2 regions of the Pantoea sp. S18 genome follow, and region 2 is predicted to be linked to the other one. Evidence: riboswitches for the same ligand, from Rfam matches in the RefSeq annotation. Region 2 holds a riboswitch; the other holds the start of a gene.

Region 1 (6,134 bases), 2.1 Mb from region 2:
CGCATCGGCTTGATTGTTCGCCAATACATCCAGATGCAAAGTGACGCCACGGCTCAGATCGACATCGGCAGCATGAACTTTCACCGTGCGCGGCGTTGGGGTGATTTGTCCGCGCAACGCGCTGGCAGGCAGTTGCGCCACATCGGCATTCCTGGTGAAGCGACTTTGCGGCAGCATCAGCACGTTTTTATCGTCGGCGATGCGCTTCCATTGGTCACCAAACGGTTTAACGAAGTCGCTGAGGTTTTCGGTATCGGTGCTGGTGATGATTTTTGGCGAGGCATTGGCGGCGGTGACGTACCAGCGCGGCATCACGTCAGTGATAAACAGCTGCCAGTATTCATTGACGATCGGGATCTCTATCGATTCGCCGGCCGCGATACCTTTGAATTTTTCCGTTGGTTCCAGTCGGGTAAGATCGCCGACGATGTGCGTCATTTTGAACTGATCGTTATCGACCCGCAGCGTTTCGTGCACGTTGCTCATGTAGATCGCCCAGTTTTTGCTGGTGAGCGCCGGGCCGTTGTTGGTCAGCGTAATGGTGGCGGTATTGCAGGATGCCCAATCGGCGCCGAGTTTTGCGCAGTTCACGCCGTGATCGGCAGCCTGATTGTCAGTGACCTGATACTGCACGCCGAACTGGCTGATTTGGTCAACGACCTGCTGATTGCTGCGCGGGGATGAACTGCAGGCGGCAAGGCCCATCACGCTCAGCGCCAGTAAACTGATTTTTAACTTTTTCATGCTGTTATCCTTTTCCACAGAGGTAAGTCTCTGGCTCCTGCCAGATCGGGGTCAAAACAGGGTGAATGGCGCGACGACCATAAATTTGATGTCTTTTTCGTCCTGAAAAATGTTGCCATAACCGCCGCTGTAGCTGGGAAGATCGCTGTGATTGTCGTAGCGGGTGTAATGCAGTTTGAATTGCGTGTCTTTGGCGCGGCCTTGCTGGATGGTGTAAACCAGGTCCATGCTCCATGCCGACTCTTTCAGGCGTTGGTTTTGGTCGTAAATCGGATTGGTGGAAGGCTTCGCGTCCCAGCCGTAAGCGTACGAAGTGCCGACCTGCCAGCCGGGTAATTGCCAGTGTCCTAGGTCGACCATCACACCGGCGAATAATGCTTTCTCACCGTTGGCGTTCCAGTCAGAGCGCGAATCCCACCACACATCCATGCGGCCATTCGAGCTGGCATAGGACGGCGTCATACGCTGCAGGAAGAAGCCCTGATTACCTTCGGCTTTTACCCATGTGCCTTCGAGACGGAAATCGAACGCGCCAAGCGTGTAGCCGAACGTCAGCGCCTGCAGCCAGGCGAGGCCATCGTAAACATCGTTGACCTGGCCCACGCCGCTGTTGTCACGATCCTTCGCACCGTAAAACTGATAGCTGGTGCGCAGTGGTGCATCGGCCAGCGGCAGCTGATAAGAGGCTTTGGCAAAATACTGATCCATGTAATTCGCCGCCTGGCCATATGCGCCTTCCAGCACCAGCGAGTTTTTGAAATCGTATTTGGCACCAAAGGATTGCAGCCACGGAATCTCCGTCACGCCATCGGCTTTGCGGAAGTTGTACATGTCGCGATACCACGGCGCTTTGTATTCGTCCGTCCACATCCAGGAGACGGAAAGGGCGCCCGCATCGCTAAAATCGAAGACGGTGCCAGCCTCAACACCGCGATAGGTGCCGGGCAGGAAACTCCAGTGCGGTGCCAGCAGCGTCTGTCCGCTGGGTTGCAGATAGCCTGCGCGCAGCCAGTTATCCTGCCATTTTGCCTTGATCGCCGCTTTATAAAGACTTAAGCCGCTCTTATCTCCGCTCCAGTCCTCGTCCCAGCGTGTACGGGCATTGCTGAAACCAATTTCATTCGGTGCTGCCGGGCCGCCATTGCTTAACTCCACTGCGCCAAATGCCGCCAGATCGAGGCCAATCACATCACCGGCATAACCGGATGAGAAGTCGAGATTGGCGTTAGCAGAGGCGTGATGCAGATTGGCATCGTACTGACCGTACGAGCCTTTTTGCGGATCCATCTCTTTACGATCGCGCTGGCGTTGCCAGTAAAACAGGTTGCCAGAGAGTGTGGAATCTTCGACAAAACCCGTGGCGTGGGCGGAGGGAACAGGGACAAAAGTACCGGCAAACAGGGCAGAGATAATGGCCGCAGAGAGCGGCGCGCGTGGAATCCGACGCATAGCAAATCCTCCGTGATGCTTCCATGAACAATTAATAAATCCGTATTGTTTCGTCATGAAACAAGTTGTGGGGGATGCTATTTTTCGCGACGCGAATTATCAATGGGATTTATTACAAAGTATGACATGGCACGCAAAAAGAAGGGTTTTTAAGGACTTTATTCAATCAGTTAGATGAACTTGTAAAATGTAACTTTGCGAGCAAGATCCACAGAGAAGGCGGCGATTGCTTGCTTTAATCTGGCTTGTTCCCTATGCTCGCCAACGTAGTTTTGACTCGGGGTGCCCCTCTAATACAGGGCTGAGATACACCCGCTGACCTGATCTGGATAATGCCAGCGTAGGGAAGTCAGATGCCTGACCGCATTCGCCTTCTTGATCGCCGGTTGGGAGCCTTATGAAACAGCCTGACCTTCTTTCCCCCGCGCAACTCGCGCACTCTTTGCAACTGCTGCGTCAGCAAGCGCCGCTGGTGCACTGCATGACCAATGACGTGGTGCAAACCTTTACCGCCAACGTGCTGCTGGCACTGCAAGCTTCGCCCGCGATGGTGATCGACCCAGAGGAAGCGGCGCAGTTTGCCGGTTTTGCCGATGCGGTGTTGATCAACGTAGGCACCTTAACCTGCGATCGTCGTGATGCGATGCTGGCGGCGGTGCAAGCAGCGCAAGCGGCAGGCACACCGTGGACGCTGGATCCGGTGGCGGTCGGTGCTTTAAGCCTGCGCACCGCCTTCTGCCAACAGTTGCTGAGCCTGCAACCGGCAGCGATTCGCGGTAACGCTTCAGAAATTCTCGCCCTGGCGCATCAGGCAATCGGCGGACGCGGCGTCGACAGCCTGCATCAACCCGATGCCGCGCTGAGCGCCGCTCAGCAGCTGGCGCGTGATTTCAACACAATTGTGGCAGTGACCGGTGAAGTCGATTACGTCACCGATGGCGCGCAGACATTCTCGATCCCCGGCGGCAGCCCGTTGATGACGCGCGTTGTTGGCACCGGTTGCGCGTTGTCAGCGGTGGTGGCGGCCTTCACCAGCTTGCCAGGCGATCGCCTGCAACATGTGGCTGCGGCTTGCCGCGTGATGTCGTTGGCCGGTGAACTGACAGCACGTCAGGTTGCCGGACCGGGCAGCTTTGTCGCTGCCTTCCTCGATACGCTGTGGACGCTGGAGGTGAAGGCATGAAACGCATCAACGCATTGACCATTGCCGGCACCGATCCGAGCGGCGGCGCGGGTATTCAGGCCGACCTGAAAGCCTTCTCCGCATTGGGCGCTTACGGCACCAGCGTTATTACCGCGCTGGTGGCGCAAAACACCTGTGGTGTGCAATCGGTCTATCGCATCGCACCGGATTTCGTCGGCGCACAGCTCGATTCAGTGCTGGATGATGTGCGCATTGATGCCGCGAAGATCGGCATGTTGTCCGAAACCGCGATAGTCGAGGTGGTCGCCGAGCGGCTGAAACGGGCCAGCCTGCCGTTTGTGGTGCTGGATACGGTGATGATTGCCAAAAGCGGCGATGCGCTACTGTCGCCAGATGCCGTAGCCAGCGTGCGTGAATTGCTGCTGCCGCAGGTGTCGCTGATCACGCCGAACCTGCCGGAAGCCGCGGCGCTGCTGGGACGCGCTATGGCGCAGGATGAGAAGACCATGTTGCAGCAGGGCGATGCGCTGCTCGATCTCGGCTGTGAAGCGGTGCTGATGAAGGGTGGGCATCTCAGCGATGCCGAAAGTCCGGATTGGCTGATTACCCGCGACGGACGCCAGCGCTTTACCGCGCCGCGTGTTAATACGCGCCACACGCACGGCACAGGTTGCTCGCTCTCTGCGGCGCTGGCAGCGTTGCGTCCGCGTCATGATGATTGGGCTGCAACGGTGGCCGAAGCCAAGGCGTGGCTACAACAGGCGCTGCTGCACGCCGATTCGCTGGAGGTCGGTAAAGGCATTGGGCCGGTGCACCATTTCCATCAATGGTGGTAGGGCGTAACGCCAGATTGCCGCTTTTTCACTGCGCATCCGTCTGAAAAATGGAGTCAGCAATTTGCCAGTCTGGCGCTTTCCGGTCCAGGCTGTTGGGGGCGAATCGGCATCGGCCGGTTCCAATCCAGCCATTTATCAGGAGCGAACATGACGGACATCGTACAGTTATTGGGCAAAGAGGCGGACAGCCTTCTTCAACATCGCTGCATGACCATTCCAGCGGATAGCCTCTATTTACCAGGCGCGGATTATGTTGATCGCGTGATGATCGACAACAATCGTTCTCCCACCGTACTGCGCAACATGCAAACGCTGTACAACACCGGACGTTTAGCGGGCACCGGCTATTTGTCGATTCTGCCGGTCGATCAGGGCGTTGAGCACTCAGCGGGTGCCTCCTTCGCAGCTAATCCGGCTTATTTCGATCCGAAAAACATCGTTGAGCTGGCGATTGAAGCCGGCTGTAACTGCGTGGCCTCCACCTACGGCGTGTTGGCCTCAGTTTCACGTCGCTACGCGCACCGCATTCCGTTTATGGTGAAGCTCAACCACAACGAAACCCTGAGCTATCCGACGCAATATGATCAGACGCTGTACGCCAGCGTTGAACAGGCCTTTAATCTGGGTGCGGTGGCGGTTGGCGCCACCATCTACTTTGGTTCTGAGCAATCGCGTCGTCAGATTGAAGAGATCTCGGCGGCCTTCGAACGCGCGCACGAGCTGGGAATGGTGACGGTTCTATGGGCCTATCTGCGTAATGATGCGTTCAAGAAAGACGGCGTCGATTATCACGCCAGCGCCGATTTAACCGGCCAGGCCAACCATCTGGCGGCGACTATCGGCGCGGATATCGTTAAGCAAAAGATGGCTGAGAATAACGGCGGCTATAACGCGGTGAAGTTTGGTCACACCGATGAGCGCGTCTACAGCAAGCTGACCAGCGAGAACCCGATTGATTTGGTGCGTTACCAACTGGCGAACTGCTATATGGGCCGCGCGGGATTGATCAACTCTGGCGGCGCTTCTGCCGGGGAAACGGATATCGCGGAGTCAGTGCGTACGGCGGTGATCAACAAACGTGCTGGCGGCATGGGATTGATTCTGGGGCGCAAGGCGTTTAAGAAGACGTTGAAAGAGGGCGTGCAGCTGATTAATGCGGTGCAGGATGTTTATCTGTCAAAAGATGTGACCATAGCCTAAATGTAAAAAGGTCAGCATAAATGCTGACCCTACGTAGGGTCGCCATTCATGGCGACCTCGTCCATTTAAGGTGCCTCAAACCACTCACTATTACGCTCGGCAATCGGCGTAATGGTCAAAATCATCTCCTGCAGATGACGGCGCATCGCGCTCTCAGCGGCTTCAACATCATGCGCTTTCAACGCGTTATAAATATCTTCATGCTGCTGAATCAAACGCTCCGGCGGCGACACTTCGCTCAGGGTCAGAAAACGCACTCGGTCCATGGTGGCTTTGATATTCTCTACCGTTTCCCACGCCAGCAGGCAGTTAATCCCTTCCGCAATCAGGCGGTGAAACTCATCATCCAGCCCTAAGAAGGCCTGGCTGTCATGACGTTCGGCGGCGAGACGCTGCAGCTGCAGGTTGTGCTCCAGCGCCATCAATCCGCTGGCACCAATCTCCTGCGCGGCGCGGCGTACCACGGCAATCTCTACCGCTTCACGGATAAAGCGGCCGTCGGCCACGCGTTGGGCGGAGATTTTGCGTACGAAGGTGCCGCGCTGCGGTAACACCTGCACCAATCCGGCTTCCGCCAGCTTGATGAAAGCTTCACGTACCGGCTGACGCGATACGTTAAAACGCGCCGACACTTCCTTCTCCGACAGCAGCGAGCCCGGATGAATAACGCAGGTCACAATATCTTTGCGCAGATAACGATAGATCTGCTGATTTACCGGTTCGCTGGTGGTTATGGTATAGGCAGTCGACATGCAGCAATA
Region 2 (6,134 bases):
GGATCGGTGGCTGGCTGCTGTGGCGCTGGTGGCGCAGCGGGAAAACCGTCGATTGGGCAACGAAATATCTGCCGACTGCGCGACTGCGCTGGCTGGCTCCGCTAATGGCGGCAATTGGCCTGGGCACGTTTATTGCGATCCAGTTCCATCCAATGATGCCGATCTTCCGCCATCTGCTATGGAAAGTCTTCTTCGCTTAACGCGATGTCACGCCAAGGATGGCGGCCGCCTCACTTTCACCACGCACCAAACTCTCAGTACTGCCATCCCAATAGATGCGCCCATCGACGATCACCAAACTGCGCGGCGCAATCTGCTGAGCATCTTCCAGACTGTGCGACACCATCAACAAGGTGATGTTACGGCTTTCGCATACCGAACGAACCAGCTGCAGCATCTCGTTGCGCAGCGCCGGATCCAGCGCTGAGAAAGGCTCATCCAGCAGCAAAATTGGCTGATTGCGCAGCAGGCAACGCGCCAGTGCCACGCGCTGACGCTGGCCGCCGGAAAGCTCGCCAGGCAAACGCATGAGCATTGCCTGCAGGCCAGTTTGCTCGGCGATATCCAAGACTTGCTGCTGCTGTTGGCGCGTCAGTTTCAGGCCCGGATGTAACCCCAACGCCATGTTCTGCTGCACCGTCAGATGCGGAAAAAGGTTGTTCTCCTGGAACAGCATGGAAACTGGCCGCGCCGACGGCACGCTGTGGGCATGATCGACGCCGTTCATCACCAGCGCGCCTTGATTGATTGGCAAAAAGCCGCCAATCAGACTCAGCAAGGTACTTTTCCCCGCGCCGCTCGGACCGAGGATCGCCAGACGTTCACCGGCCTGCGCCGCAAAACTGAAGCGCATCGGCAGATGCTGATAAAGGTAAGTGAGGTTATTCAGTGTCAGCATGGCGACCCGGTAATTTTTCCATCAGAGTAAAGAGTAGCAAGCAGAGCAGCAGCAGCAGTAGCGCAGTGACGGCGCCGTCCGCACCGCGATAGGCGCCAATCTGCTGGAACAGATAGAAGGGCAGCGTGCGGAAATCGGCGCTGCCAAACAGCGCGACCACGCCGAAATCACCAATCGACAGCACGCAGGCAAACGCCAGCGCCTGAGCAATTGGACGTTTCAGCGCGCGCAGCTCAATCAGCCGCAAACGGTTGAAGCCGGATATGCCGAGTGAAGCGCAGAGCTGGCTGTAACGGGCGCTGATATCGCGCATCGGATTCTCCAGCACTTTCATGGCGTAAGGGATGGCGATCAGGGCATTAGTAAAGATCACCAAACCATCGGCGCGCTGCGGCAGACCTACGGTGGCGTTGAACAGCAGGAAGAAACCGCTCGCCAGCACAATGCCCGGCATCGCCAGAATCAGCATGCCGCTCATCTCCATCGCCTGCGCGGCGATTACTTTTTGGCGCTGACGCAGCTCGCGGCTGCTCCACAACAGCATCATGGTCAGCACCACGCAGAGCACGCCGGCTCCCACGGCGATGCGTAGCGAGGTAAAGGTGGCTTGCCACAGCGCCGCTTGTTGCAGTGCACCGGCGACGCCGCCGCGCAAACCATCGACGATTACCGCCGCCAGAGGCGGTAACAGCAGCAGCAGCGCCAGACTAATCAACAACGTATCGCTGATGCGCGCCTGCCATGAATCCTGCGGATCGCGCCAGCCGCGAATGCTCTGGCTGCCGGTGGGAATGGCTTTGCTAAAGCGCTGGCTCAGCAATACCAGCAGCAAACAGCAACCGAGCTGTAACAGCGCCAGCAGCGCCGCGCGGCCCGGATCGTAGTCGAAATTCAGCGCCTGATAGATCGCCAGTTCCAGCGTGGTGGCCTGCGGTCCGCCGCCCAGCGCCAGCACCGTGGCGAAGCTGGCGAAACAGAGCATAAAGATCAGCGCCGCCGTCGGCAGAATCTGACGGCGCAGCCATGGCCATTCCAGCCAGCGAAACAGATTCCAGCCGCGCAGGCCTAGCTGGGCGGCGACTTGCCGCTGCTCGCCGGGAATGCTCTCCAGCGCCTGTAACAGCAGGCGCGTCGCCAGCGGCAGGTTAAAAAAGACGTGCGCCAGCAGAATGCCCTGCAGGCCATACGGTGAAAAGTGGTAGTCAAAGCCAATGGCCGCGCACAGTTGTGCCAGCCAGCCGCTGCGACCATACACGCTGAGCAAGCCAAACACCGCCACCAGCACCGGCAGCACCAGCGTCATGGCGCACAGGCGCAGCAACAGGTTGCGACCGGGAAAACGGCGGCGATAGAGCGCGCGGGCCAGCAAGATTGCGGGCAGCACCGAGAGCAACGCCGACAGCAGCGCCTGCTCAAACGAGAACAGCAGCACATGATGCAGATAACTGTCGTTGAGCAGCGCACGCCAGTCGGTGGCCGGCGCAACCATCACCAATGCGCCAAACGCCAGCAGCGCCACCGCGCACAGCAACAGCGCGATGGCGCTACCGGGAATTAACCAGCCGGGCATTAACGGCTAACGGCGCTTTGCCATGCGCTGATCCACGCGGCGCGATGGTCGGCCACTTCGGCTGGCGTGTATTGCAACGCCTTGGCGGGTACCTGCAGCGTTTGATAACCGGCTGGTAGATCGCTTTTGATCACCGGATACATCCAGTTGCCGGTGGGAATGGTCTGCTGGAAAGCCGGAGAAACCATAAACTGCATGAACTGCTGCGCCAGCTTGGGCTGTTTGCTGCTGGCGAGCTGCGCGGCAACTTCCACCTGCAAATAGTGGCCTTCGCTAAATTCGGCAGCGGCGTAGTTCTCTTTCTTCTCTTCGATAATGTGATAAGCCGGAGAAGTGGTGTAGCTCAACACCAGATCGCCTTCGCCCTTCAGGAACAGGCCGTAAGCTTCGCTCCAGCCTTTGGTGACGGTAACGGTTTTTTGTGCCAGCTTCTGCCACGCCTCAGGCGCGTTATCGCCATAGACTTTCTGCATCCACAGCAGCAGGCCAAGGCCCGGCGTGCTGGTGCGCGGATCTTCATAAATCACGCGCCATTTTTCCGGGCTTTCGACCAGTTCTTTCAGGCTTTTCGGCGGATTCTTCAGTTTGTTTTTATCGTAGACGAAGGCGAAGTAGCCATAATCGAACGGGATGAAGGTGTCGTTGTGCCAGCCATCTGGCAACGATAATGCTTTGGTATCAACGCTACTTTTGGCAAACAGCCCGGTTTTCTCCGCCGCCTGCACCAGATTGTTATCCAGCCCCAGCACCACATCAGCTTTGCTGTTTTTGCCTTCCATGCGCACACGATTGAGCAGCGATACGCCATCTTCCAGCGCTACGTACTTCAGTTCGCAGCCGCACTGCGCTTCAAAGGCTTTTTTTACCGCTGGACCGGGGCCCCAATCGGCAGAGAACGAATCGTAGGTGTAAACGGTGAGAACCGGTTTGGCAGCGAAAGCCGGTGCAGCAACCAGCAGCAACACAGGCAGAACTTTGTTTAACACTTTGCGCTCCTTGAGGAGAAGATAAGTTGAGTCGCAAAGGATCTGAGGAGTGAGGCATCTCAAATCCCTACGCCGGTATTAGCCGGATCAGGTTCGACGGGTTTCTCTCAGCCCTGATTTCAAGGCACCCCGTTGAGAACGGCTCATTCTAGACATTTATATGACAGCGCGAAAGGATCACAGCTCCGGCGGCGCAAACCAGGCTGATTTGAAGTCAAACCAGCCGAGCGTATTGAGGCGCACGCCGCGCATACTGCGCTGTCCTTCCAGCAGCAGCCAGTGATGGAACAGCGGATGCAGATAATCGCTGTCGATCAGCTGTTTGCTCCATTCCGCCAACGGTAAATCCTTCTGCCGCCAGAGTGCGGCATCGGCTTGCCAGTCAATGGGGATGCAGTGATGCATCAACGGCAGCTCAAACAGTTGGGCGAACAGCGCGTACTCGAGCGGCAAGGTAAAGTTGACGCTGCCGAGCCAGATGTCACTTTCACCTTCGCCCTCGAACCACTCTTCGTAGCTCACAACGCGGGTGATCAGCTCAACACCTTGCTGCGCCAGCAGCGGTCGCAGCGCGTTGGCGATACCTTCATGCTCAACGTGATGGCTGTACCAGCTCAGCGTCAGTTGGGTTAAACCTGCTGGCTTGTCGGCGGGCGTGAGATCGCGGCGATGGTGCCAGCGTGGCAGCAAGCCATAAGCGGGGAACCAGTAACGCTGATAGCCGACGCCAGCATGATTCAATAAGGCGATCGGATTAAACAGATAACTCACCCAACGGCGGAAATGCGCATCGCGGCCCAATGCGGAGCGCTGATCGTAAAGCAAGAAGTAGCAGCCTTCTTCCAGACGGCTCTCTTCCGATTTTTCATCGGCGGTTTCGCCTTGCAGTTTGACTCCGGCGTACACCAGTTCATCGCTGATCTCCGGCAGCACCCAAATTGACACATCGTCAATCAGCGCGCGATAGCCAAAGTAATCATCGAAAGCGGCGATCTTCAGCTGCGTTTGCTGATTGCGCACCACGCTGTACGGGCCGGTGCCAATCGGCTGGCGGGCAAACTGACGCAGCGTTGGCCATTCGCGCGGCAGAATCATCGCGCTGACGCTGGCCAGCAGCCACGGCAACCAATCATCCGGCTGGCTCAGATGGATATCCAGCGTCCAGGGCGCGGGCGAATCCAGTTTACTGATGTGAGAAAACAGCGGCTGGCTGCGCACGCGTTCCAGCGAAGCAATCACATCCTCCATTTCCAGTTCACGACCATGATGAAAACGGATCGCCGGGCGCAGGAAGAAGCGCCACTGCAGCGGCGAGGTTTGCTGCCAGTGATGGGCGATATCGGGTTCGATTTCCCCCTTTTCCTCATTTATGCGCATCAGGCCGTTGAAAATTTGTCGCGCCAGATGGGTTTCTGAGCGGCGCAGCGGCGAACCTGGCAGCAGATTGGGCAGCGGACGGTAATAGAGCACGCGCAGAATGTGTTTACCCTGACGGAAGCTGCGGCCTAAATGTGCCGCGATCATCTGGCGCACCTGATTTTTATCGCCAACCAGTTGCACTAACTGTTCGATGCGATCCTGCTCAAGTAGATCCTCAGCACGCTGCTGCTGAAGCGCCAGGCCGGTATAGCAGAAACTCAGCATCGAGCGCTTGCCGCGCCCCGCTTCCGCCTGCCAAATCAGCCAGCCTTCACTCTGCATGGCGTTAAGCAGGTTACGCATATGCCGGCGCGAGCAGTGCAGCAGATCGGCCAGCTCGTTGAGCGTGGTTTCCTGATCCTGCCCCTGACAGCTTTGCCATAAGCGGATGAATTGCTGCTGCAAACGTGATGAGGACATAAAAGGGGAACTCCTTGTCAGAATCGCTCAGTTTTTCCTGCCTCATATTAGAGGCATACTGCCCGGCAATGGAAGAGCGGGAGGCATTCAGCAATGAATGGCGCTCTGCCAGCGGTTCCGCCGACGTGGAACCTCTTTCTGAGTAGGGTGCATTTTCACCGCCAGCAGCGCTTTATCTGCTGGCTTTTTTCGTTTTGCTGTAGAATCTTCTACCCTCATTTCTCTACCTTTTTTATTCGCAAAGGGATTTCTGCATGAAATCGCTGTTAACGCGTCAACGTCGCATCAATCCGGTCTATCTCTCATTTATGGCAGTGTCGTTTATGACCGGCGTGGCTGGTGCGCTGCAGGCGCCGACGCTGAGCCTGTTTCTGACGCGTGAAGTGCAGGTAAGTCCGTTCTGGGTCGGCTTGTTCTTTACCATCAATGCGATCGCCGGGATTGTGATTAGCCTGCTGATGGCGAAACGCTCCGATAACCAGGGCGATCGCCGCAACCTGATTCTGTTTTGCTGCCTGATGGCGACGCTGAATGCGCTGCTGTTTGCCTTTAATCGCCACTATTTAACGCTGGTGACGCTGGGCGTGTTTTTGTCGGCGCTGGCCAGCGTGTCGATTCCGCAGGTGTTTGCGCTCGCGCGCGAATATGCCGATCAGTCGGCGCGTGAAGTGGTGATGTTCAGCTCGGTGATGCGTGCGCAGCTGTCGCTGGCGTGGGTGATTGGGCCGCCGCTGTCGTTTGCGCTGGCGCTCAACTACGGCTTTGTGACGCTGTTTTGCGTGGCGGCGGGGATTTTCCTGCTGAGCATGCTGCTGATCTGGCGTACCTTGCCGTCGGTGCC

The links. A riboswitch is a leader RNA that binds a small molecule or an ion and turns the genes downstream of it on or off. The one in region 2 is predicted to bind thiamine pyrophosphate.
Region 1: linked by a shared signal. The riboswitch ahead of thiM (hydroxyethylthiazole kinase) and the one ahead of thiB (thiamine ABC transporter substrate binding subunit) in region 2 are both predicted to bind thiamine pyrophosphate.

The regions. Positions count from the first base shown of each region.
Region 1 is NZ_CP142688.1:2,801,254-2,807,387, reverse strand. Features, by position in the region: gene VIJ98_RS12945 (beta-N-acetylhexosaminidase) at 1-744, opposite strand, end outside; gene chiP (chitoporin ChiP) at 796-2,193, opposite strand; TPP riboswitch at 2,462-2,557, shown strand; gene thiM (hydroxyethylthiazole kinase) at 2,591-3,376, shown strand; gene thiD (bifunctional hydroxymethylpyrimidine kinase/phosphomethylpyrimidine kinase) at 3,373-4,173, shown strand; gene fbaB (class I fructose-bisphosphate aldolase) at 4,321-5,373, shown strand; gene VIJ98_RS12920 (GntR family transcriptional regulator) at 5,439-6,125, opposite strand.
Region 2 is NZ_CP142688.1:732,255-738,388, forward strand. Features, by position in the region: gene VIJ98_RS03280 (DedA family protein) at 1-200, shown strand, start outside; gene thiQ (thiamine ABC transporter ATP-binding protein ThiQ) at 197-898, opposite strand; gene thiP (thiamine/thiamine pyrophosphate ABC transporter permease ThiP) at 882-2,468, opposite strand; gene thiB (thiamine ABC transporter substrate binding subunit) at 2,468-3,454, opposite strand; TPP riboswitch at 3,501-3,596, opposite strand; gene sgrR (HTH-type transcriptional regulator SgrR) at 3,632-5,293, opposite strand; gene VIJ98_RS03305 (MFS transporter) at 5,548-6,134, shown strand, end outside.